DNA from 2 places in the Pectobacterium sp. A5351 genome. Region 1 is predicted to be linked to the other one. Evidence: predicted binding sites of a transcription regulator. Region 1 holds the regulator's gene; the other holds the start of a gene.
The links. Region 1 encodes LexA, which represses DNA repair genes until DNA is damaged. Its sites were predicted from a motif close to TNCTGTATGTACATACAGNA; they were not measured.
Positions count from the first base shown of each region.

Region 2: sulA (SOS-induced cell division inhibitor SulA) is a predicted target of LexA. The motif match lies at 5,449-5,468, and genes of this name have one in related genera.

Region 1 covers NZ_CP116477.1:545,596-556,694, reverse strand. Annotated here, with positions in the region: gene O1Q74_RS02575 (pirin family protein) at 1-444, shown strand, start outside; gene zur (zinc uptake transcriptional repressor Zur) at 551-1,060, shown strand; gene O1Q74_RS02565 (CsbD family protein) at 1,163-1,372, opposite strand; gene lexA (transcriptional repressor LexA) at 1,871-2,479, opposite strand; gene O1Q74_RS02555 (diacylglycerol kinase) at 2,590-2,955, opposite strand; gene plsB (glycerol-3-phosphate 1-O-acyltransferase PlsB) at 3,083-5,551, shown strand; gene ubiA (4-hydroxybenzoate octaprenyltransferase) at 5,681-6,544, opposite strand; gene ubiC (chorismate lyase) at 6,557-7,090, opposite strand; gene groL (chaperonin GroEL) at 7,479-9,125, opposite strand; gene O1Q74_RS02530 (co-chaperone GroES) at 9,171-9,464, opposite strand; gene O1Q74_RS02525 (FxsA family protein) at 9,696-10,169, opposite strand; gene aspA (aspartate ammonia-lyase) at 10,696-11,099, shown strand, end outside.
Region 2 covers NZ_CP116477.1:1,471,996-1,483,094, forward strand. Annotated here, with positions in the region: gene O1Q74_RS06955 (tellurite resistance TerB family protein) at 1-98, shown strand, start outside; gene fabA (bifunctional 3-hydroxydecanoyl-ACP dehydratase/trans-2-decenoyl-ACP isomerase) at 306-824, opposite strand; gene O1Q74_RS06965 (Lon protease family protein) at 916-2,685, opposite strand; gene matP (macrodomain Ter protein MatP) at 2,864-3,322, shown strand; gene ompA (porin OmpA) at 3,472-4,557, opposite strand; gene sulA (SOS-induced cell division inhibitor SulA) at 4,921-5,427, opposite strand; gene O1Q74_RS06985 (TfoX/Sxy family DNA transformation protein) at 5,651-6,271, shown strand; gene yccS (YccS family putative transporter) at 6,288-8,423, opposite strand; gene O1Q74_RS06995 (YccF domain-containing protein) at 8,444-8,890, opposite strand; gene helD (DNA helicase IV) at 9,089-11,099, shown strand, end outside.

The DNA of each region.
Region 1 (11,099 bases):
AAAGCTGGCGATGTTCTGTTGCTCGCGACTCAGCCGAACGTCAGCTATAGCGAACATAATACCAACGCCAGTAAGCCACTGACGCGTCTGCAATTGTGGCTTAACGCCTGCCAGACCCGAGAGAACAGTCCGTTACAGCGTATGGAATTAGATTCATCAAGCCATACTCTGCTTGCCTCGCCAGAAGGTGAACAGACCAGTCTGCAACTGCGCCAGCAGGTTTGGATCCATCATGTCGATCTCCAGCAGAATGAGCAAAGCACAATCGCGCTACAGGGCAATCAGGCATACCTCCAACTGATCCACGGTTCAATGGCGGTAAAAGGCAATCAGAACAGTGAAACACTACACTGCGGCGACGGCGCCTTTATTAAGGAAGAAACAGCGTTGACGCTACAAGCAGAAACACCGTTGCGGGCGTTGCTCATCGATCTGGTCGTGTAGTCCCCCTGTTCGTTGTTTTCGCAGAAAAACGCCGCCAGTTCGGCGTTTTTCTTCAGTCGTGGTAAGATATCCGTCTTGTTCCTCAATGCGTCAGGGTGATATGACAATGGATTCAACCAAACAGGACAAACTTCTTGCCCAGGCTGAACAGATTTGTCAGCAGCGCGCTGTGCGTCTCACGCCGCAGCGGTTAGAGGTTTTACGTCTAATGGCGCAGCAGTCCGGCGCTATCAGCGCTTATGACCTGCTGGATCTGCTGCGAGTGTCCGAACCTCAGGCCAAACCGCCGACCGTCTATCGCGCACTGGATTTTCTGCTGGAACAAGGCTTCATTCATCGAGTTGAGTCAAACAACAGCTACGTGCTGTGCCACCATATCGAAGACCACAGCCATACGTCAGCCCTGTTCATCTGCGATCGCTGCGGGCAGGTCACGGAACGTCAAACCGAAGGTGTGGAAGAAACACTACGTAGCCTGGCACAGCAGTCAGGATTTACGCTACGTCACAGCGTAGTGGAAGCTCACGGGCTGTGTGGCGGCTGTCAGGAAGTGGCATCGTGCAAGCAGCCGGATCATTGCGATCACGACCATACGGTTCCGATTAAAAAGCGTTAATGCTCATTGATGGAAGCTCCCGCATGACAGGGGTTTTCTCAGCACAAAAAAACGATAGCCCTGAGGGCCATCGTCCTTTTCTACGGAGAAGCATCACATTCACTACCAATGATATTTGTGGTGCGTTTCCCAGTGCTTCACTTCTTTCTCTGCCGCTTCTTTTGCGTACCCGTAACGCTCCTGAATTCTCCCTACCAGTTGGCCACGTTTACCTTCGATGACCGTCAGGTCGTCATCCGTTAATTTGCCCCATTGCTCTTTTGCTTTACCTTTAAACTGTTTCCAGTTACCGCTGGCTTGGTCTTTATTCATAAGAATCTCCGTACCTTAGGTGTATTGCGCATAAATAAATCATGACTACAGACGCAGGCGTCAGTGTCAGATAAATCGGTCTATGCAGTAAGCAGCGTCATCATGGTGTGAACCATCACAGCGTTCTTCGCCACTGTCTCCCTTGATTGCCGGGCTAACCTAAATGTGATGGCTGATGATCAATCACCAAACGACCAAAAAAAAGATTAAAATGCTTACCTTGATAAAAATTATAGCTGAATACTTCACTTAAAATTGGAAACAAGGAATCTGTAGCTGGATAAGGTGTTAAGAAAGAGAAAATCACCGCAAAAGCAGTGAAAAAACAGGTGGTAAGGGGAATCGCAAAAAACACACGCTAAATGTAACGAAATATATACACATAGCAGATTAACACGCGGGGCAACCCACACATAAAGTGACTAGCCCATGAAGCGATTAACACAAAGAGGGTGATGCACTGACTCAGATAGACGAGTAGTGCATCTCTGTGAACCGTTAGCTCCAGTCGCTGTTACGAATGACGCCAACCGCTAAGCCTTCTATCGAAAAACTTTGCTCACGCAGGTCGACCACAATAGGGGAAAACTCTTCGTTTTCCGCGAGAAGATACACCGTATTACCCTGCTTTTTCAGGCGCTTCACCGTCACTTCATCATCAATACGTGCGACGACAATCTGACCATTGCGGACATCTTCTGTTTTATGCACGGCCAGTAGATCACCATCCATAATACCGATATCTTTCATCGACATACCGCTCACCCGCAGCAAAAAATCAGCGCTGGGTTTGAACATCGCAGGGTCAACCTGATAGCGACATTCGATATGTTCCTGCGCCAGCAGCGGTTCACCTGCGGCCACACGACCAACCAGAGGAATACCTGTCTCTTCTTCCATCAGCAGACGAATACCACGAGACGCGCCCGATACAATTTCAATCACACCTTTACGGGCCAGCGCTTTCAGATGTTCTTCAGCTGCATTGGGAGAGCGAAACCCTAGTTGTTGAGCAATTTCCGCCCGCGTTGGCGGCATTCCGGTTTGCGCAATATGATCGCGGATCAGGTCATAAACCTGCTGCTGCCTTGCTGTTAATACTTTCATTCCGCCCCCTGGTTGTTTATACAGTCTTGCTGTGAGTATATACAGGTAAGCCACAATTGGGAATGGAGATATCGGCAAAGCCTCTGACTTTTATTCATTTATGCGTACCGTCAGGCAAAATGTTGCCAGAGGATGCTGCCCCACACGACAGCCGCTAACGCGATGGCAACAAAAACAGCCGCCGAGCCGATATCTTTTGCCCTTCCGGATAATTCGTGATGCTCAGGGCCAATACGATCGACAACCGCTTCAATCGCACTGTTAGCCAACTCAAAAAGCATAATCAATACGGCAGACCCGATCAGCAGCAGTTTTTCAACCAGCGTAACCGGCAGCAAACACGCGATAATCACGCCGACAATTGTCAGTATGGTTTCCTGACGAAACGCTGCCTCATGATGCCACGCCTGCTTTAGCCCCTTAAGGGAATAACCGGTCGCCTTAATAATCCGGGTCATCCCCGTTGCTTTATTCATTTATCCTCCATTCTTTACGTAAAATAGTTCGCATTTTAACGCGCTCATGTTGTCTCATCACCACAGATCTCCGGCGCAGTTTCTGGTATCCTTGCGGCGCATTGCTAACAAGAGGCTCCAAGTTGTTATGTCAGGTTGGCGTAAAATTTACTATAAATTATTGAATCTCCCACTGAAACTGCTGGTTAAAAGCAAAGTTATTCCCGCAGATCCCGTGGTCGAGCTGGGGTTAGATCCCTCACGTCCTATACTCTATGTTCTGCCTTATAACTCTCAGGCGGATCTCTTGACGCTACGTGCGAAATGCCTGGCATTGGGGCTACCCGATCCTTCGCTATCGTTCGAATTCAATGGCGTCGAACTTCCTAGCCACGTCTTTATTAATGACGGGCCGCGCGTCTTCCGCTATTACGTTCCCAAGCAGAAATCCGTCAAGCTGTTCCACGACTATCTGGACTTGCATCGTGCCAATCCAGATTTAGACGTACAGATGGTGCCGGTTTCCGTGATGTTTGGACGTTCTCCGGGTCGGGAAGGCCATTCTCAGGCCACACCGCACCTGCGGCTGCTCAACGGCATTGAGAAATTCTTCGCCGTCCTGTGGTTAGGACGAGACAGCTTTGTCCGTTTCTCTAGCCCGGTGTCGCTGCGCTATATGGCAACCGAGCATGGCACAGACAAAACCATAGCCCACAAACTGGCACGTGTCGCGCGTATGCACTTCTCCCGCCAGCGTTTGGCGGCAGTTGGCCCGCGTTTGCCGGTACGTCAGGAACTGTTTAATAAGCTGCTGGATTCCAAAGCGATCAAGAAAGCCGTGGACGATGAGGCGCGCAGTAAGAAGATTTCTACTGAGAAAGCGCAGCAGAACGCGATTGCGCTGATGGAAGAAATCGCCGCCGACTTCTCCTACGAAGCCGTGCGTCTGTCAGATCGCGTCTTAAGCTGGACGTGGAACCGCCTTTATCAAGGGATCAACGTCCATAACGCCGAACGCGTTCGCCAGTTGGCACAGGATGGTCACGGTATCGTCTATGTGCCCTGTCACCGCAGCCATATGGACTATCTGCTGCTGTCCTACGTTCTGTACCATCAGGGCTTAGTACCGCCGCACATCGCCGCGGGCATCAATCTGAATTTCTGGCCAGCGGGGCCGATCTTCCGCCGTCTTGGCGCTTTCTTCATTCGCCGTACCTTCAAGGGCAACAAGCTGTACTCCACGATTTTCCGTGAGTATCTGGGTGAACTGTTTGCCCGCGGCTATTCGGTGGAATACTTCATGGAAGGTGGACGTTCGCGCACCGGTCGTCTGTTGGAGCCCAAAACCGGTACGCTGGCTATGACCATTCAGGCCATGCTCAGAGGCGGTACGCGCCCTATCACGCTGGTGCCGATTTATGTCGGTTACGAGCATGTGATGGAAGTCGGCACCTATGCGAAAGAGCTGCGCGGCGCGGTGAAGGAAAAAGAAGGCTTTATGCAGATGGTGCGCGGTTTGCGCAAACTGCGTAATCTGGGTCAGGGTTATGTGAACTTCGGTGAACCGCTCCCGCTGACCACCTATCTGAACCAGCATGTTCCACAATGGCGTGATGCGATTGACCCTATCGAAGCACAGCGTCCAAGCTGGTTAACGCCGACGGTGCAGGATATCTCTATGGATATCATGGTACGCATCAATAACTCTGCGGCAGCAAACGCGATGAACCTGTGTTCTACGGCCTTATTGGCATCACGCCAACGTTCACTGACACGTGAACAAATGCAAGAACAATTGGATTGCTATCTGCAACTGCTGCGCCAGGTTCCTTACCACAAAGATATTACGGTTCCGAAAAAGACAGCGGATGAACTGTTGGAACATGCGTTGAGCATGAACAAGTTCGAAGTCGAGAAGGACAGCATTGGCGATATCATCATTCTGCCGCGCGAGCAGGCCGTTCTGATGACGTACTATCGCAATAACATCCAGCATCTGTTGGTCTTACCGTCGCTGATCGCCAGCATCGTCATCCATCATCGCCGGATTACGCTTGCCGAAGTCGTACGACAGATCGCGCTGATTTATCCGCTGCTGCAATCTGAACTGTTCCTGCATTATTCCAAAGAGCAGTTACCGGGCGTACTGGAAACGTTGGCTAACGAGCTGATTCAACAGCAATTACTATGCAGCCGCGACGGCGAACTGGCTATCAATCCGCCACGCATCCGTACGTTGCAATTGCTGTCAGCAGGCGTACGTGAAACGCTGCAACGCTATGCGATTACGCTGTCGTTGCTATGTGCAAATCCAGAAATCAACCGTGGAACGCTGGAGAAAGAGAGCCGGAATATGGCACAACGCCTGTCCGTCCTGCACGGTATCAACGCTCCAGAGTTCTTTGATAAAGCGGTGTTCTCAACGCTGGTCGCGACCTTACGAACAGAAGGGTATATCACCGACAGCGCGGAAGCGGCACAAGGCGATATCGTGGCGATCTACAACATTCTCGGCGATCTGATCACCCCGGAAGTGCGTTTGACCATTGAAAGCGCCAGCTCATCTACTGAAATGGAAGCCGATAGTCAGGCAGTAGAAGAGACAACGCAGGCGTAGTCAGGCTGGAAAATGGCGGACGATATGCCGCAATCAAACCGCAGATGTGTTTAGCATTACAAACACAGTAGATGTTCTGCCATAAAAAAGCAGCGAGAAATCGCTGCTTTTTTGTCTCTGATGTTCAGCTTACAGGCCAAACAGCACACCAATAAATATCGCCATTCCCACGTATTTATTATTGTGGAACGCCTTAAAACAAGCATCGCGCTCACGACCGGCTGTCAGGATTTGCTGGTAGACAAACATCCCACCCGCCACCAGCAGCGAAATGTAGTAAGGGGTTCCCAATCCGCTGATCTTTCCTAAAATCAGCAGCAGCACCAGCATGCTAAACTGCAATAATCCGATGATGAGATTGTCAAAGCGGCCAAATAAGATCGCGGTGGATTTCACCCCGATCTTCAGATCGTCATCGCGATCCACCATTGCATATTGGGTATCGTAGGCAACCGTCCAGCAAATATACGCCAGAAACATCATCCAACAGGTTGCAGGCAGGCTTTCACTCACCGCGGCATACGCCATCGGGATCGACCAGCCAAACGCGGCACCCAGCACAAACTGAGGAAGATGACTGACCCGTTTCATAAACGGATAAACCCATGCCAGTCCCAGCCCCGCAACGGACAGCCAGATCGTCATCTTATTCAGCGTCAGCACCAGACCAAACGCCAGCAAAACCAGCACGACAAACAGCATTTTGGCAGATCGCTCACTCACTTCACCGCTGGGCAAGGGACGAGAAGCGGTACGTTTTACATGGCCGTCAAAATGCCGATCGGCATAATCATTGATAACGCAGCCCGCCGCACGCATCAAGAAAACGCCAGCGACAAACACAAAGAGCGTCCACGGCGCAGGCACTCCCCCTCCCGCCAGCCACAGCGCCCATAGCGTTGGCCACAGCAGCAACAGAGAACCTATCGGTTTATCAATCCGCATCAAGCGACAATAAGCCAGCCATTTCCCTGCTGTAACACTTCTTTCCAAGGATTTATCTCCTCAAATTACCTGCCAACCTTCATCACCCGGTACGTAATAAACCGGTGATTCCGGTAAGAAAAGCTCAGTCAACAATAAAGGGTGACCCGAAAGGCACAAGCGGGAACGCCGCGCCCATAAACCTTCGCAGCATCCGGTATGAATGTAGTCACGCGTCAGCGATTTCTGCTCAAACAGATAACGACCTAACGGCTGGTTGCCTATTTTCGTCAGGGCTGAATCAGTGCCGTCGAGCGTCTGTTGCGGAACAAGGGTACGGCCGAACAGCCAGGGGCGATCGTCACCATACAGCACCACTTCACGCAGCCAGTAACGTTCACTATATGGTAACTGCTCGCACTCTTCACCCAGCGCTTGTGGCGTAATGAATCCCTCACGACAAAGTGTGACCCTGAGTTGAGCACAATATTTTTCAAGCCGCTGCGTCATGGAATGGGCTTCCATCAGCCAGTCACCAATATGCTCAGGTAATACCGAAGGAGGTTCAGCAAACCAGGAAATGGTGCGCAAAAGCGTAGACGCATCGTCAGACATTGTCCCTACTCCAAACAGGGTTACTTTGCCAAATAACAGCATTCGTAAATAAAGTAAGCGCCCCTATTGTAGCGCAGAATGCTTCCCCCGATAACACGCTATAAACCAATTCATCCCCGATGTGGCAACATTTCGGCAATGTCGCGGGATACGCGACAACCATCACGATGCGCCTTGACTCATTTATCAGGTAATCCGGCAGGAAATCGGCAAACGCAAAAGCGCTCACCTCAGTAATGCATTGAATTGATTAAACAGAAATGAGGAACATAAAAAAAGCACCACCCGGTATCGTGACCGGATAGTGCTCTTGGAAGGACAGAAAGACGCGCTTCTGTAACCTGACTCCCTGTCACCGGAAAATCGCTCCGGCGACAATGGCGTCACATTACATCATGCCGCCCATACCACCCATGCCGCCCATACCACCAGCAGCACCTAAGTCAGGCGCATCGCTTTTCGGCAGGTCGGTTACCATACATTCAGTGGTGATCATCAGACCCGCAACAGAAGCTGCGTATTGCAGCGCAGAACGGGTGACTTTGGTCGGATCCAGGATACCGAAGTCGATCATGTTGCCGTATTCTTCCGTTGCGGCGTTGTAACCGTAGTTACCTTCGCCCGCTTTAACGGTGTTGGCAACCACAGATGGCTCTTCACCAGCGTTGGAAACGATCTGACGCAGTGGCGCTTCCATCGCGCGCAGCGCAACTTTGATACCCACGTTCTGATCTTCGTTCTGAGCAGTCAGAGAAGCCAGTTTCGCTGCAACGCGAACCAGCGCCACACCACCACCGGCCACTACGCCTTCTTCTACCGCAGCGCGAGTCGCAGCCAGGGCATCTTCAACACGTGCTTTCTTCTCTTTCATTTCAACTTCAGTTGCTGCGCCAACTTTGATAACGGCTACGCCGCCAGCCAGTTTAGCCACACGCTCTTGCAGTTTTTCGCGATCGTAATCAGACGTTGCTTCCTCAACCTGCTGACGGATCTGAGCAACACGGCCCTGAATCGCAGCTTCTTCACCCGTACCATCGATGATGGTGGTGGTGTCTTTGTTGATCACAACGCGTTTTGCCTGACCCAGATCTTCCAGCGTCGCTTTTTCCAGCTCCAGACCGATCTCTTCAGAGATAACGGTACCGCCAGTCAGCGTCGCGATATCTTGCAGCATCGCTTTACGACGGTCGCCGAAGCCCGGTGCTTTCACCGCAGCCACTTTCACGATGCCGCGCATGGTGTTAACCACCAGCGTTGCCAGTGCTTCGCCTTCAACATCTTCAGCAACGATAACCAGCGGTTTGCCCGCTTTCGCTACCGCTTCCAGTACTGGCAGCATTTCGCGGATGTTGGAGATTTTTTTATCAGCCAGCAGGATGAACGGGCTTTCCAGTTCTACCGCACCCGTTTCCGGCTTGTTGATGAAGTAAGGAGACAGGTAGCCACGGTCGAACTGCATACCTTCAACTACATCCAGCTCATCTTGCAGACCGGTACCTTCTTCAACGGTGATAACACCTTCTTTACCGACTTTGTCCATCGCTTCAGCAATCATTTTGCCTACGGTTTCGTCGGAGTTAGCAGAGATGGTACCAACCTGAGCAATCGCTTTAGAGTCAGAGCACGGTACAGACAGTGCTTTCAATTCTTCAACAGCGGCGATAACGGCTTTATCGATACCGCGCTTCAGATCCATCGGGTTCATGCCCGCTGCAACAGCTTTCAAGCCTTCAGTGATGATAGCCTGCGCCAATACGGTTGCGGTCGTGGTGCCGTCGCCTGCTGCGTCATTCGCTTTAGAGGCCACTTCTTTCACCATCTGCGCGCCCATGTTCTCGAACTTGTCTTCCAGCTCGATTTCACGCGCAACAGATACGCCGTCTTTAGTAATAGTCGGTGCACCGAAGGATTTATCCAAAACTACGTTACGGCCTTTCGGGCCCAGGGTAACCTTCACTGCATCAGCCAGTACATTTACGCCGCGCAGCATTTTTACGCGAGCGTCATTACCGAATTTTACGTCTTTAGCTGCCATGGTGTATTTCCCTTAAATTCGTTCAGTTCAGATGATTACGCGCAATTACGCTTCAACAATTGCCAGAATGTCGCTTTCAGACATGATCAACACTTCTTCGTTATCGATCTTCTCTGCCTTCACGCCATAGCCATCATTGAAAATAACGATGTCGCCAACTTTCACATCCAGCGGCTTCACTTCGCCATTTTCCAGGATACGTCCATGACCTACGGCCAGAACTTCACCGCGGGTAGATTTACCAGCAGCGGAACCAGTCAGTACGATACCGCCAGCAGATTTTGACTCGACTTCTTTGCGCTTGACGATCACGCGGTCATGCAATGGACGAATATTCATTGATAGCTCTCCTTTGAGAAAGTCCATATCGGTTTAGGATAAACGCCGACGATGTTTCGCTTATGCTTTTCATAATCGGCCTTGTGCTGTTCTAAGTGGGGACATTTCACCGCCCTTCAAGGGAGAAAATGCATTTTTTTTTGCGTTAAGCGGCCACTTGTCGCTGAAAGCAGATAAAAATAAGGATTATCAATATGATAATCCTTATCTGTTTTTCAGTTCATCGTGACGTTAACGGTCATCACGATCGTCACGATGTTCAATATTTGCGCTCCCGCCATCCTTGCGTTGGTATTCACCTTCAAAGGTGTTACCACCAGAAGACGACGACGCGCCGGGGCCGGAACGCCAGATATGCAGGTGAGGCATCAGTTTGAGCGTCAGGCTTTTTTGCACCGGTGGCAGCAGCAACAGCAGCCCCAGAAAGTCAGTCAGGAAACCCGGAATCAGGAGCAAGAAGCCTGCCAGCACCAGTGACACGCTTTTTACCATTTCAGCCGCCGGGCTTTCACCGGCTGCCATTTTCTGCTGCATCTGCACCAGCGTCTTCATCCCCTGATTGCGCACCAGCGAGACCCCCACACAGGACGTGAAGACCACCAGCAGCAGAGTCATGGCGACGCCCAGCACTTCCGCTACCTGAATAAACAGCGATATCTCGATGTAAGCCAAAAGAAAAATAAGTAATAACGGTAACCAGCGCACCCGGTTCTCCTGTGTGTTTTACGCGTACTGTTTTTAATAAAAACGTATGTTAATAATAACGTGTTAAGCCATCGCTATTGGAAATCCAGTACGCTTTACTACCCATCGGATTTACTACCAATGGATTAGGTAAAATGCGCGCCTGCTCTGCGATCCGGCACATCATGATTTACTGAAATGGGTACGGCTTTCCGCATTTTCAAGCCGCCGCCCTACGATTATTGTTCTAAAATAGTGACGCGTGACTACAGTCACAGTTCATTTACCGTCGTGGCAGAGAACGCCAGTATAGTGATCTAAACACCTGTTTTTCGCTTTCATAACGACATATCCTCACGGCAATGGATACTTGGTTAGTCAAACATCCCGAGACGATTGCCGAGATAAGACGGTTTATCCAGAGTCACACTGTTTGCCTGAGAGAACACGTTTTCTGAGATAACAGTGTCCCCAGATAACGCCGCCCGACACACCAGCCCACAACGTCTAGTTGCATCACTAGTCGCACAACAGGATAGGCACTCTCATGTCAGAAAACATCCGTATTGAAGAAGACCTGTTAGGCACCCGAGAAGTTCCCGCAGACGCGTATTATGGCGTGCATACGTTACGCGCCGTCGAAAATTTCTATATCAGCAACAATAAAATCAGCGACATTCCCGAGTTCGTACGCGGCATGGTCATGGTGAAGAAGGCTGCGGCGTTGGCGAACAGAGAACTGCAAACTATCCCGAAAAAAATCGCCGACATCATCATCCGTGCCTGTGATGATGTACTGAATAACGGAAAATGCATGGATCAGTTTCCGGTAGATGTCTATCAGGGGGGCGCTGGCACGTCGGTCAATATGAATACCAACGAAGTATTAGCCAATATTGGTCTGGAACTGATGGGCCACCAGAAAGGCGAATACCAGTACCTGAATCCCAA
Region 2 (11,099 bases), 930 kb from region 1:
TCATGGAGAAAAGCTATCTGGATGCGTTAGCGACCGAATTGAAGATACCGCAAGATGTACGGCAGTCGATCACCAATGAGCTGAAAAGCCCGTCATGATAGGGCGAGTGGTTTAAACCACGTCCAGTAAGTGATTCGGGTGACTGACAAATCTGCCAGAGGCAGATTTGAACGCTGCTTGCAGCGGCCCCAGCGGGGCGAGGTCCACGTAAGTGGACCGAGTAACGTAGCCAACGCACATGCAACTTGAAGTATGACGAGTATAACGCGGGCGAAAAATTTTTCGCCCGCAGTGCTATCTGACGCTTAGAAAGCGCTGGTGTCTTTGAATAGACCCACTTTCAGTTCGTCAGCGGTATAGATCTGCTGACCGTCAACCAGTACTTCGCCATCAGCAATACCCATCACCAAACGGCGATTGATCACACGTTTGAAGTGAATGCGATACGTCACTTTCTTCGCCGTCGGCAGCACTTGTCCGGTGAATTTGACTTCACCCACGCCGAGAGCACGGCCTTTACCTTCGCCACCTAACCAGCCCAGATAGAAACCAACGAGCTGCCACATGGCATCCAGACCGAGGCAACCAGGCATCACCGGATCACCGATGAAATGGCAACCGAAGAACCACAGGTCAGGCGTGATATCCAATTCGGCTTCCACATAGCCTTTGCCATATTTACCACCGTCTTCTGTCATCTTAACGACGCGGTCCATCATGAGCATGTTAGGGGCGGGTAACTGAGGGCCTTGCGGGCCAAACAGCTCACCACGACTGGAGGCAAGGAGGTCTTCTTTTGTATAGGATTCGCGTTTATCTACCATGGTCTCTGTAAGCCTTATTTTAATGAAGCACGCAGGTTAGCGTACACCTGTACGCTGGGCAAGTCTGTTGCGTCTGGTTGAACCAGTTGGTTTAACGGAAAAACCAAGGGAAACGTCTGCGTTCCTGCGGTGCAAGTTGTCCAATTCGCTCACGAATCGCGGTTAGCAGGTTTGGCTGCTGCTCATCGTCATACGCGAAGTTGGTCAATAATGACAACGCTTCTGGCGCAGTTTCTACCGGGAAAAGATGGAATTTCCCTTCGCGTACGGCTTCAACGACATCTTCCTGTAAACAGAGATGACGCAGGTTAGCCACAGGTAAAATCACGCCCTGTGTTCCCGTCAATCCGCGACGCTGGCAGACCTCAAAGAAACCCTCGATCTTCTCATTTACGCCGCCAATTGGCTGCACGCGACCAAACTGATCGACGGAACCCGTCACGGCGAACTGCTGATTGATTGGTCGCAAGGAGAGGGCGCTGACTAACGCACACAGCTCTGCCAGAGAGGCACTGTCACCATCAACTTCGCTGTATGATTGCTCGAAAACCATGGAAGCGGAGAAGGGAAGCTGTTGATCAAGCTCCAGCTCCGTAATCAGGAATGCCTGCATGATCATCATGCCCTTCGCGTGCAAATTGCCAGCAAGCTCGGCTTTGCGCTCGACGTCCGTGAATTCACCGTCGCCAGCGTGCACGACGCAGGTGATGCGCGTTGGTTCACCAAAGGCAACCGGATAGCCCGGGAACTCGAGTACGGATAGGCCGTTAACCTGGCCGACGACTTCGCCTTCCGTTTCAATCAGGATCTGGCCTAATTCTATTTCATCCTGCATACGCTCACGCAGGTAGCCTTCACGCCATTGGCGCGCGGCAATGGCATCAACCAGCGCCTGCTCCGTGATCTGACCATCTCTGGCATACAGCGAAGCATATTTTAGCTGGCTGATTAACCAGCGTGGGCATAATGGCAAATTGCCTTGATCGCCGCTGTAGCGTACTGCGACGTTGACTAAGGCTGGCCAGGCATCAGCGTCCAGTAGCGGTAGCTGATTTTCGCTGCATAGTGCATTGATGTAGGCGCACCAGCGAGCCATGTCATCCGTTTCAATCAACTGTAATTGTGCTTCAAACTCGCCGTAAATCGCGTGCTCGCCTAATTCCGGCTCCATGTCATGAATGTCAGCCAGACTTTCCCGATCGCCGAGAATAATCAGGCGAATCTCAAGCGGCATCGGGGGCACATTAACGGGCAGTGGCTTGCGCTCATCGGGTGATAACCAATGATAGAGTCTTTCAGACATAATCTGCTTCAGACGCAGCCACATTAAAGGTTGAGCCAACAGCGCTCTGGCCGACAGGATCAGCGTCCCGCCATTAACCTGATGAATCAGACCAGGGTGCAGCGTGATTTCATCGTGAAAACTGCGTACACAGCCGAAGAGCTGTTCAGGTTCTATCCATTCCTGATAGCCACAGAACTGCTGTGCGGCAAAATTATCCGCAGGCTGTGTGGCTGGCTCGACCCGGATATGACGCCCCTCGATGGTATATTTACTGCCATGTATCGCCTCGGAGTCTGGCCTGATTGCGCTTAGCGCACGGGCGATCAATGCCATATATTCATCGTTCTCCTGCGCTTTTAACAACATAAAGCGGGAAGGCGATCGAGGGTGGCAAAAGAGCGTCAGACTGTCTGCCAGACGCGACTGAATAGCGGAGAATTCAGCAGGAGCAAGCTGAGCTGCCTGAGTGAATAGCGTTTGATAAGGCGTATTATTGGGCAGTAAATGCTGCCATGAGAGTCGGTTACTGGTCAAAGTATCAATGTAATCGTCTAATGGAAAAGCGTGATTATACAAGAATAATGTCGAGTGCGCATAAGGAGAGTCATCTCCCCGTCATCTTTAACATATTGAACCCCGAGCCGCGCTTGGCTGATTGTCTTAAAAGTTTGTCAAAAAACCGCCTGAAAGCGGTCAAAATCGGGGAAAACTGTTATGCTGAAAGTAACGTTACGCGGTCACTGAAGAATTTAATATGAAATATCAACAACTAGAAAATCTTGAGTGCGGATGGAAATGGAAATACCTGGTGAAAAAACACCGGGAGGGAGAGGAGATCACGCGCTTTCTGGAGCAAAGTGCTGCGGACGAGGCGGTACAGGCATTGCTTAAAATGGAAAACCAGCCGGTGAAAGTGCTGGAGTGGATTGCGCAATGTATGAATCCCACCTTAGAAAATCGGATGAAGCAGACGATCCGAGCACGGCGTAAACGTCATTTCAATGCAGAACACCAACATACGCGCAAGAAATCGATCGATCTGGAATATTTGGTCTGGCAGCGTCTTGCAGCTCTGGCTCAAAGACGCGGAGTGACCTTGTCAGAAACAATTGTCCAGTTAATTGAAGATGCTGAGCATAAAGAGAAATACGCCAGCCAGATGTCGTTGCTCAAGCAGGATCTTAAAGCCATTCTGAATAATGACGAGATGTGATCGGGTTTGTCATTTATCTTGCCGATAAACAGGCATAAAAAACGCAGGGAGTGTTTTTCAACGTTGTACAGCAACAGCGCGTAGAGTGATGGGCGAGGATGTCGGTCATAAAAAAACCTCGCCGGAGCGAGGTTTTTTTCGTTAATAACTTAAGCCTGAGGCTGAGTTACAACGTCTTTGATGCCTTTAACTTCGATCTCTACGCGACGATCTGGTGCCAGGCAGTCGATCAACGCAGCACGAGGTTTCACGTTGTCACAGGTTGAACCGGTAACTGGTTGAGATTTGCCTTGGCCACGAGCAGAGATTTTGTTCGCAGGGATACCTTTAGAAACCAGGTAATCAACGACGCTCTGTGCGCGTTTTTCAGACAGAGCCTGATTGTATTGCTCTGAACCTAAACGGTCAGTGAAGCCCAGAACAACAACAGAACCGTCTTTCGGATCCAGAGAGCTCAACTGAGTGTACAGTTGATCCAGTGACTGCTGGCCTTCTGCTTTCAGCGTTGCTTTGTTGAAGTTGAACAGGACGTCAGACTTGAGTGTAAAACGCTTGGTTTCAACAACTGGAGCAGGAGCTGGCGTCGGAGCCGGAGCAACAACTGGTGCTACGCGGTCATCCTGGCCGAAACGGTAAGATACACCAACGCTCATCAGCAGGTTGTCTGGACGGGCACCAACGGTACCAGCATCACCAATATTGCTTACCCATTGGTAATCAACGCGGGTAGCCCAGTTTTTGTCGATAGCGTATTCAACACCGATTGCAGCCAGCGGAGAAACACCTGTGTCGTCGTTGTTAAGATGAGTACCGCTTCTGTCAGCGTGGCTGTCAGTCCGCCATACCAAACCGCCCAGACGAGTGTAAACGTCCAGATCAGGCGCAACTGGGTAGCTCAGTTTAGTAGCCAGTTGGATGCCTTGTGCCTTGAAGCTAGCGCTGTCTGCTACGTTAGAAGTAGAACCTGCATATTTCATGCGACCCAGCCAGTCGTAGCCCAGTTCAAAGCCCAAGTACGGGTTAGCTTGATAGCCAACAAATGCACCAGCACCTAACTTGCTTTTGATTGGGTTGTTGTTGACACCAGTGTAACCATTTCCGTAGAAACCGGTATCGTGGAATTGAGACACACCCAGTTTACCACCGGTGTACCAGGTATTGTCTTTAGGAGCTGCTTGCGCGACGGTCGCGAAGCTAGCCAGTGCCACTGCAACTGCGATAGCTGTTTTTTTCATTTTACGCCTCATTATCATCCAAATCGGTAATTAACCTGGAGGGCTAATAAACCTTTGGTTAAAATCCTTTGGTTGGATACTTTGCTCTTATTTATGACTTACTGCCAGTCAACTGACGTTATAAAAGAGCAACTCCAGCGAGCTAAAGTCTACAACGTGATGAGAAAGTTACAAGTATGATGTGATTTGCGTCATAAGAAAATCGCACGATTCATACATACTTGCTAACAAATAGTAGATGCTTTTGACAGATCTTACGCCATTTAGCTGTATTAAATATACCCAAAAAGGCCCACAGAATACCGCTCTGCGGCGATCTGTATAGCACATAACCAGATAGGGCTGAGAAAATTCTTAATTTACTTAATGATACAATGTCGAATGAATTTTAAGGCTGGGAAATAGTCTATAGGCGTCACCGCCAGTACTTTCTGGCCGCATAATAAAGCCGTACGTATTTCCTGCCTGTGCGGCGCGGCGTAGCCGGACTTTCTCTTCTTCCGTTAATTCGTGTGGTAGCCAGCATAACACCGCGCTGTAATTTCCTGTCAGCAAGGCTCTTTCCATTGCATCCACTGCAAACAGCGGATTGATGTGGTGAAGTTGCACCATTTTATCCAGCGGCAAGCCAGATTGCTGTACCCAGGGACGGCTCAATTTTTGTTGAGGAGAAAGCCACAACAGCCAACGTGATTGCGTACCTAGCTGCTGTAAGAGCGGCAATAGCAGGTGTGTGACTATGGGCTGATCGGCGTTGTACACGATTTCGCTGATAATTCCGCCGGTGCTGATCGAGGTTTCCGCAGCATGCTGATTTGCAGAAAACGATGACGACTGAATGTTGTGAGAGCTGATTGATTGCGTACGCATAATGAGTTCTACCCATAGTGTTACTGTATGGGTATACAGTATCCGCTGTGTGCGTGAAAATCAACCTGATTTTTTGAAAGCGCTTCGCATATTCCTTATGCAAGAGACAGTAAACACATTTACTGTTTGAAGCCGCATCGGGGCTGTGTTTAATTATTTGCTCCTGCTACAGATATTTTTAATTGTTCAGGAAGAAATCATTTTAATACTAAGGATTATGGCAATGAAGCAATTATGCAGAAAAAGGATTTTGCAATCTCAGCATTCTTTTTCATCTTTGGGGGAGATCACCTCACGTTCCCAATTTGGTGGCTACAGCATCGCAGCAAATAAAACGATTTTTGGGCTGGTGTCAGAAGGGGAGCTTTATCTTCGCGCCAGTAAGAAGGATGAAAAATATTTTCAGCAGCGTGATATGCCTAATCTGATTTATACCAAGCGCGGTATGCCAGTTCCGTTGAATTATTTTCTTGTTGATGAAGCATTATGGCAAGAACCTGTGCAGCTCCTGTATTTTGCCCGTTTGGCGTTGGTTGGCGCGCAGTATGATAAAGCTGTCAGAAACACCAACGGACGGCTAAAAGATCTCCCGAATCTTAACCACGATATTGAACGCCTGTTGTGGAAAGCAGGAATAAGAAATGTCGATGAATTACAGCATTATGGCGCGAAAAACAGCTATCTTGAGTTGCGGAAGGTCCGCACTAATCTGAGTGTCAACGTGCTATTGGCGCTTGCTGGTGCCATTTGTGGCACGCATCAGGCGGCGCTTCCTCGAGGTATCCGCAACGAACTGTTGGAATGGTATAAAAATAATGCTGTCTCCAAAGGATCCAAGCACTAAGAAATTCGCCTTATTCTTACTGTGTAATCATGTCATTTTTTAGTTGTACGAGTTCAGGCAAAAGATCGAGCAGCAGGCCGATTTGCTGAATAACTAATGATTCTTTACTGTCTGACTCAGGTGAAAGGGATTGAATGCTGGCGGTAATAGTTTTCAATCCCTGATTGATACGCACACTTTCCTCTTCGCTACCGTGTAGCGCGTCATCAACATGGCAAACGGCATCATCCAGCAACAGCAGCGTTTCCGACGAAGTAATTTTCCCGCGGTGTGCGCCGAGCGTTGAAATATAGCTTAACAACGTATGATTCAGACACATGAAGCGAAATGCACTGTCCAGTTTGCTCCGGGTTGCGTGAGGTTCTGAAGACATATTCGACACAACGGATGCCAGTTCGGCATCGCAGTTATGTGCATCCCGGCGGGCGATACGATAAGGCAGGCTATTATCTTTCCCCTGATGATATTGCACCATAATTGCGTCCAGATAACGGCAGTTGGCGTCTAATGTCTTATTAATGACGGTTGTCAGACCGCGAAAACGCCAGTCCGGCCAGATAAAGCTCACCGCAGCCCATGCGATGGCACACCCCAATAAGGTATCGATAATACGTGGCACCGTGACTTCAAAGCCTTCGCCCAACAGGTTGAAGCAGAGCAGGACAAGCAGCGTAATAAACATGGTCGCGTGTGCGTACTGTACGTTGCGAAAGGCAAAGAACAGCACGCCGCTGATGACGACTAACGTGAGTTGTCCTTCCAGTGAAGGGACGAAATATAAGACAGGCAAGCCGAGTAAAATACCGGTCAAAGTCCCAATAATCCTCAACGTCAGCCGTCGCCGGGTGGCGTTATAGTTTGGCTGGCAAACAAACAGGCTGGTCAGCAGAATCCAGTAACCGTGCTGCATCCCCGTGACCTGAATCAACGCGTAGCCGCTACAGAGTAGTATGGACATACGGATAGCATGCCGGAACAGCGCCGACTGGGGCGTCAGGTGGCGACTAATGCGCAAGCGGATGTCGCTCCACCCCGTGATTTTGTCATCTGCCAGCGTGTTTTCCGGGTTATTTTCTTGCTCAATAGCCTGTTCGGATTCGATTGTCGCTAACTGGGCATCAATCGCGCGCAGGTTATTTAATAAATAAGTGAGCGCTTTGATTTGCGTAGCATCCGCCATGTTGTTGGCCGCGATGCGCGCAATAGCCGATTCAAGGTGCACGAAAGCCCGCTCAAGGCGGCTATCATGCTGATATTTTTGCTGCAACAGAATGGATTGCGACAGTTGCTGACAGGCTTTGGCCTGCATGCTCAGCAGGCGTTGAAAGCGGAATAAGACATCGCTATAGCGCAGCTTTTCACGCAGCTGCGGATAGTAAACATGCGACGAACTGGCCCGTTCGTGAATATCCTGAGCGACAAAATAGTAGTGCAGTGTTTGACGCGTCCCACGTTGTCCGCGATCGCCACGCAGACGGGTTAACAACGAAGACTTGGTCTGGTTGAGTATCGCAACCAACTGGCTGTTTGCCATCGCGACATCAATCAAGGGTTTGTCGGTTTCTTCTTCAATATCGGGATCGAATAGGTTGGCTTTTGCATCCAGATAGCGGGCCAACTGTTGATAACACTGCGCGAGGTTGTCCTGTAACGGGCGGATTGGGAAGATCAGATGGCCGAACAGTGTAAGCAGGTTGTACCACGATGCGCCGATCAGCAGCATGATGGGCTGCTGATACCAGTTGTCATAAAGAGAGATGCCCAGCATAGTGTAAATCGCGATCAGCAGTGCGCCGAATGCGATTGTCGCATAGCGCTGCCCTAATGCGCCGAGCAGAATAAAGCCGCAGGTCGATACCGCTAGGCCAATCCCGAACAGCCAGGGATAGGGAAAAAGCAGTTCGATCGAGACGGACGCGACAAAAAAACAGGCCAGCGTAATGAACAGATTACGTAGACGCCCGGTGAGGCGATCGTCAAGGTCGGTGAGGGCGGCCGCGACGACACCAAGCGTGATGGGAATGGTCGATGTTGGCTGACCTAGCCACCAGGGAACTGCTGCCGCACCACTGAGTGCAATGAGGATACGAATGGTGTATAGCCAACTGCTATTGTACACATAGCGGCGAATTCCCGGGGCAAAGGTGAGCAACGTAATATCCTTAAATGCCGTTAGCGAAAGCGGCGGCGGGCATTATTTTCCCGCGCAGCCTGTGCAAGTTCGACGGAAACTACGCGACGTCCTACTGGCCACAGCGCGATGGCAGCGATCTTAAAATTGGCGATGCCAACGGGAATGCCAATGATCGTAATACACTGCGCGATACCTGTAATGATGTGCGACAGGCAAAGCCACCAGCCAAAGAAAATAAACCAGAAGATATTCAGCAGAGAGCCGCCGGCGTTGAGAATCGTGCTCTTTTCATCCGGTCGCAGTTCATCAACATGGATGGCCTCATTACCATAAGGCAAGAGCGACAGCTTAGTGATTTCCCAGCATGAGCGTGTTAGCGGTAAGGTAAAAATCAGCAGCACGCTGACGACCGTCGCCAGAAGCCAGGCTAGTGTGGTGAAAAAACCACCTAATACGAAGTTAAGGATATTCAACACAGTACGCATAATCTCTCCTGTACGTGTAAGGTAACCCGGTAAAGTAACCAAACTCGCTGATGGTAAAAGAATTATCACATTAAGCATTAGGATATTCTAACCTGTTTTTAAGGCTAGAGCGTGAAGTCTGATAACGGGTAAACTAGGGAACAGATAAACGACGAAAAATGGACGAATAACCTCTCACATAGTCATGGCGCGAACATCATGGAACTGAAATCCACCTCGTTAGGTAAACATCTGGCCCGGCATCCTTACAATCGGGTGCGGTTACTGAATGCCGGTGTCGAAGTGAGTGGCGATAAACATCAATACCTGATCCCCTTTAACCAACTGCTGGGCATTCACTGTAAAAGAGGGCTGGTGTGGGGAGAGCTGGAATTTGAATTGCCAGCCGGGAAAGTGGTGCGCTTGCACGGAACAGAATGGCAGGAAACGCAGGCTTTTTACCGCTCTCTTCTCAAGTCTTGGCTTGGCTGGAGCGAGGCGATGAGTCTGGTCAGCGCCGAGGTTTTGCAGCGTCAAACGGACAGTATTCAAGCGCTGATGCAGCAGGATAAATGGTTTAGCCGTCAGGCGCTGTCAACGTTGCAGAATGCTATCCGCGATTCTCTGGCAGCGCTTCCCCTGCCTGTTTCTCGTCTGGAAACCTTTGATAACTGCCGTGATAACTACCGGGACTGCCTGCGCTGGCTTGAGCTGGGCGATGAGATGCGCACTGCGGCGAATCAGGCATGGATGGATCGCACGTTGGCGGCAGAGCAATCTTTCTTTGAAACGGTGGAGAGTTCGCCATTAAACGTGTCGCAGAGTAAGGCCGTGATAAATGGCGAAGAGGGCGTACTGGTGCTGGCGGGCGCAGGCAGCGGGAAAACCTCCGTGCTGGTGGCTCGAGCGGCGTGGTTAATGCATCGGCAGGAAGCCATGCCCGATCAAATTTTGCTACTGGCGTTTGGTCGTAAAGCAGCAGAAGAGATGAATGAGCGCATTCAGGAACGACTCCACACGAACGACATTCAGGCCAAGACGTTCCATTCGCTGGCATTGCACATCATTCAGCAGGCTAGTCGTAAGGTACCGATGATAAGCCAGTTGGAAAGCGATGCGAAACAGCGTCGGGAACTGCTGATTTCTCACTGGCAGCAGCAATGTGCCGAGAAGAAAACGCAGGCTAACGGATGGCGGCGTTGGTTAATAGAAGAGCTGGAGTGGGATGTGCCAGAAGGTGATTTCTGGCATGACCCGAAACTCGCGGGGCGACTGGCCGGGCGACTAGAGCGGTGGCTAGGGTTGATGCGTATGCATGGCGGCAGTCAGAGCGAAATGGTTGAGCTGGCACCAGAATCCATTCGGAGCGAATTTCAGCAACGCGTTCGCCTGATGGCGCCGTTGCTGAAAGCCTGGAAAAAGGCACTTAAGGATGAAAACGCGGTCGATTTCTCTGGCCTCATCCATCAGGCTGTAAACCTGCTGGATAAAGGGCGTTTTGTTAGCCCCTGGAAACACATTCTGGTGGACGAATTCCAGGATATTTCGCCACAGCGTGCGAACCTGCTGGCAGCACTGCGTCGACAGAATAGCCGTACCTGTCTTTTTGCCGTAGGGGATGACTGGCAGGCCATTTACCGCTTTAGCGGTGCTGAACTGACGTTGACGACGGCTTTTGAAGAGCATTTCGGCGTAGGTGAGCAGTGCGCGCTGGATACTACCTATCGTTTTAATGAGCGCATTGGTGAAATTGCCAATACGTTCATACAACAAAACCCGTATCAGTTGAAGAAACCGCTTAATAGCCTAAGTAAGGGGGATAAAAAAGCGGTGACTATCCTACCTCAGGATCAACTTGAGCCACTTCTGGACAAACTGAGCGGCTTTGTAAAAGCGGATGAACGCATTCTCGTGCTTGCCCGCTACCATCATTTACGTCCTGCCATTTTGGATAAGGCCGCGACCAAATGGCCGAATTTGCATATTGATTTCATGACCGTGCATGCCAGTAAAGGGCAGCAGGCGGAATATGTCATTATTGTGGGTATGCATGAAGGGAAAGACGGCTTCCCGGCACCGGCAAGGGAATCTGTGATTGAGGCGGTGCTGTTACCTGAACCGGAAGATTTCCCCGATGCGGAAGAACGTCGCTTACTGTATGTGGCGTTGACGAGAGCGAAACATCGCGTCTGGTTGCTACAGGATGTGACGAATCCCTCGGTGTTTATTG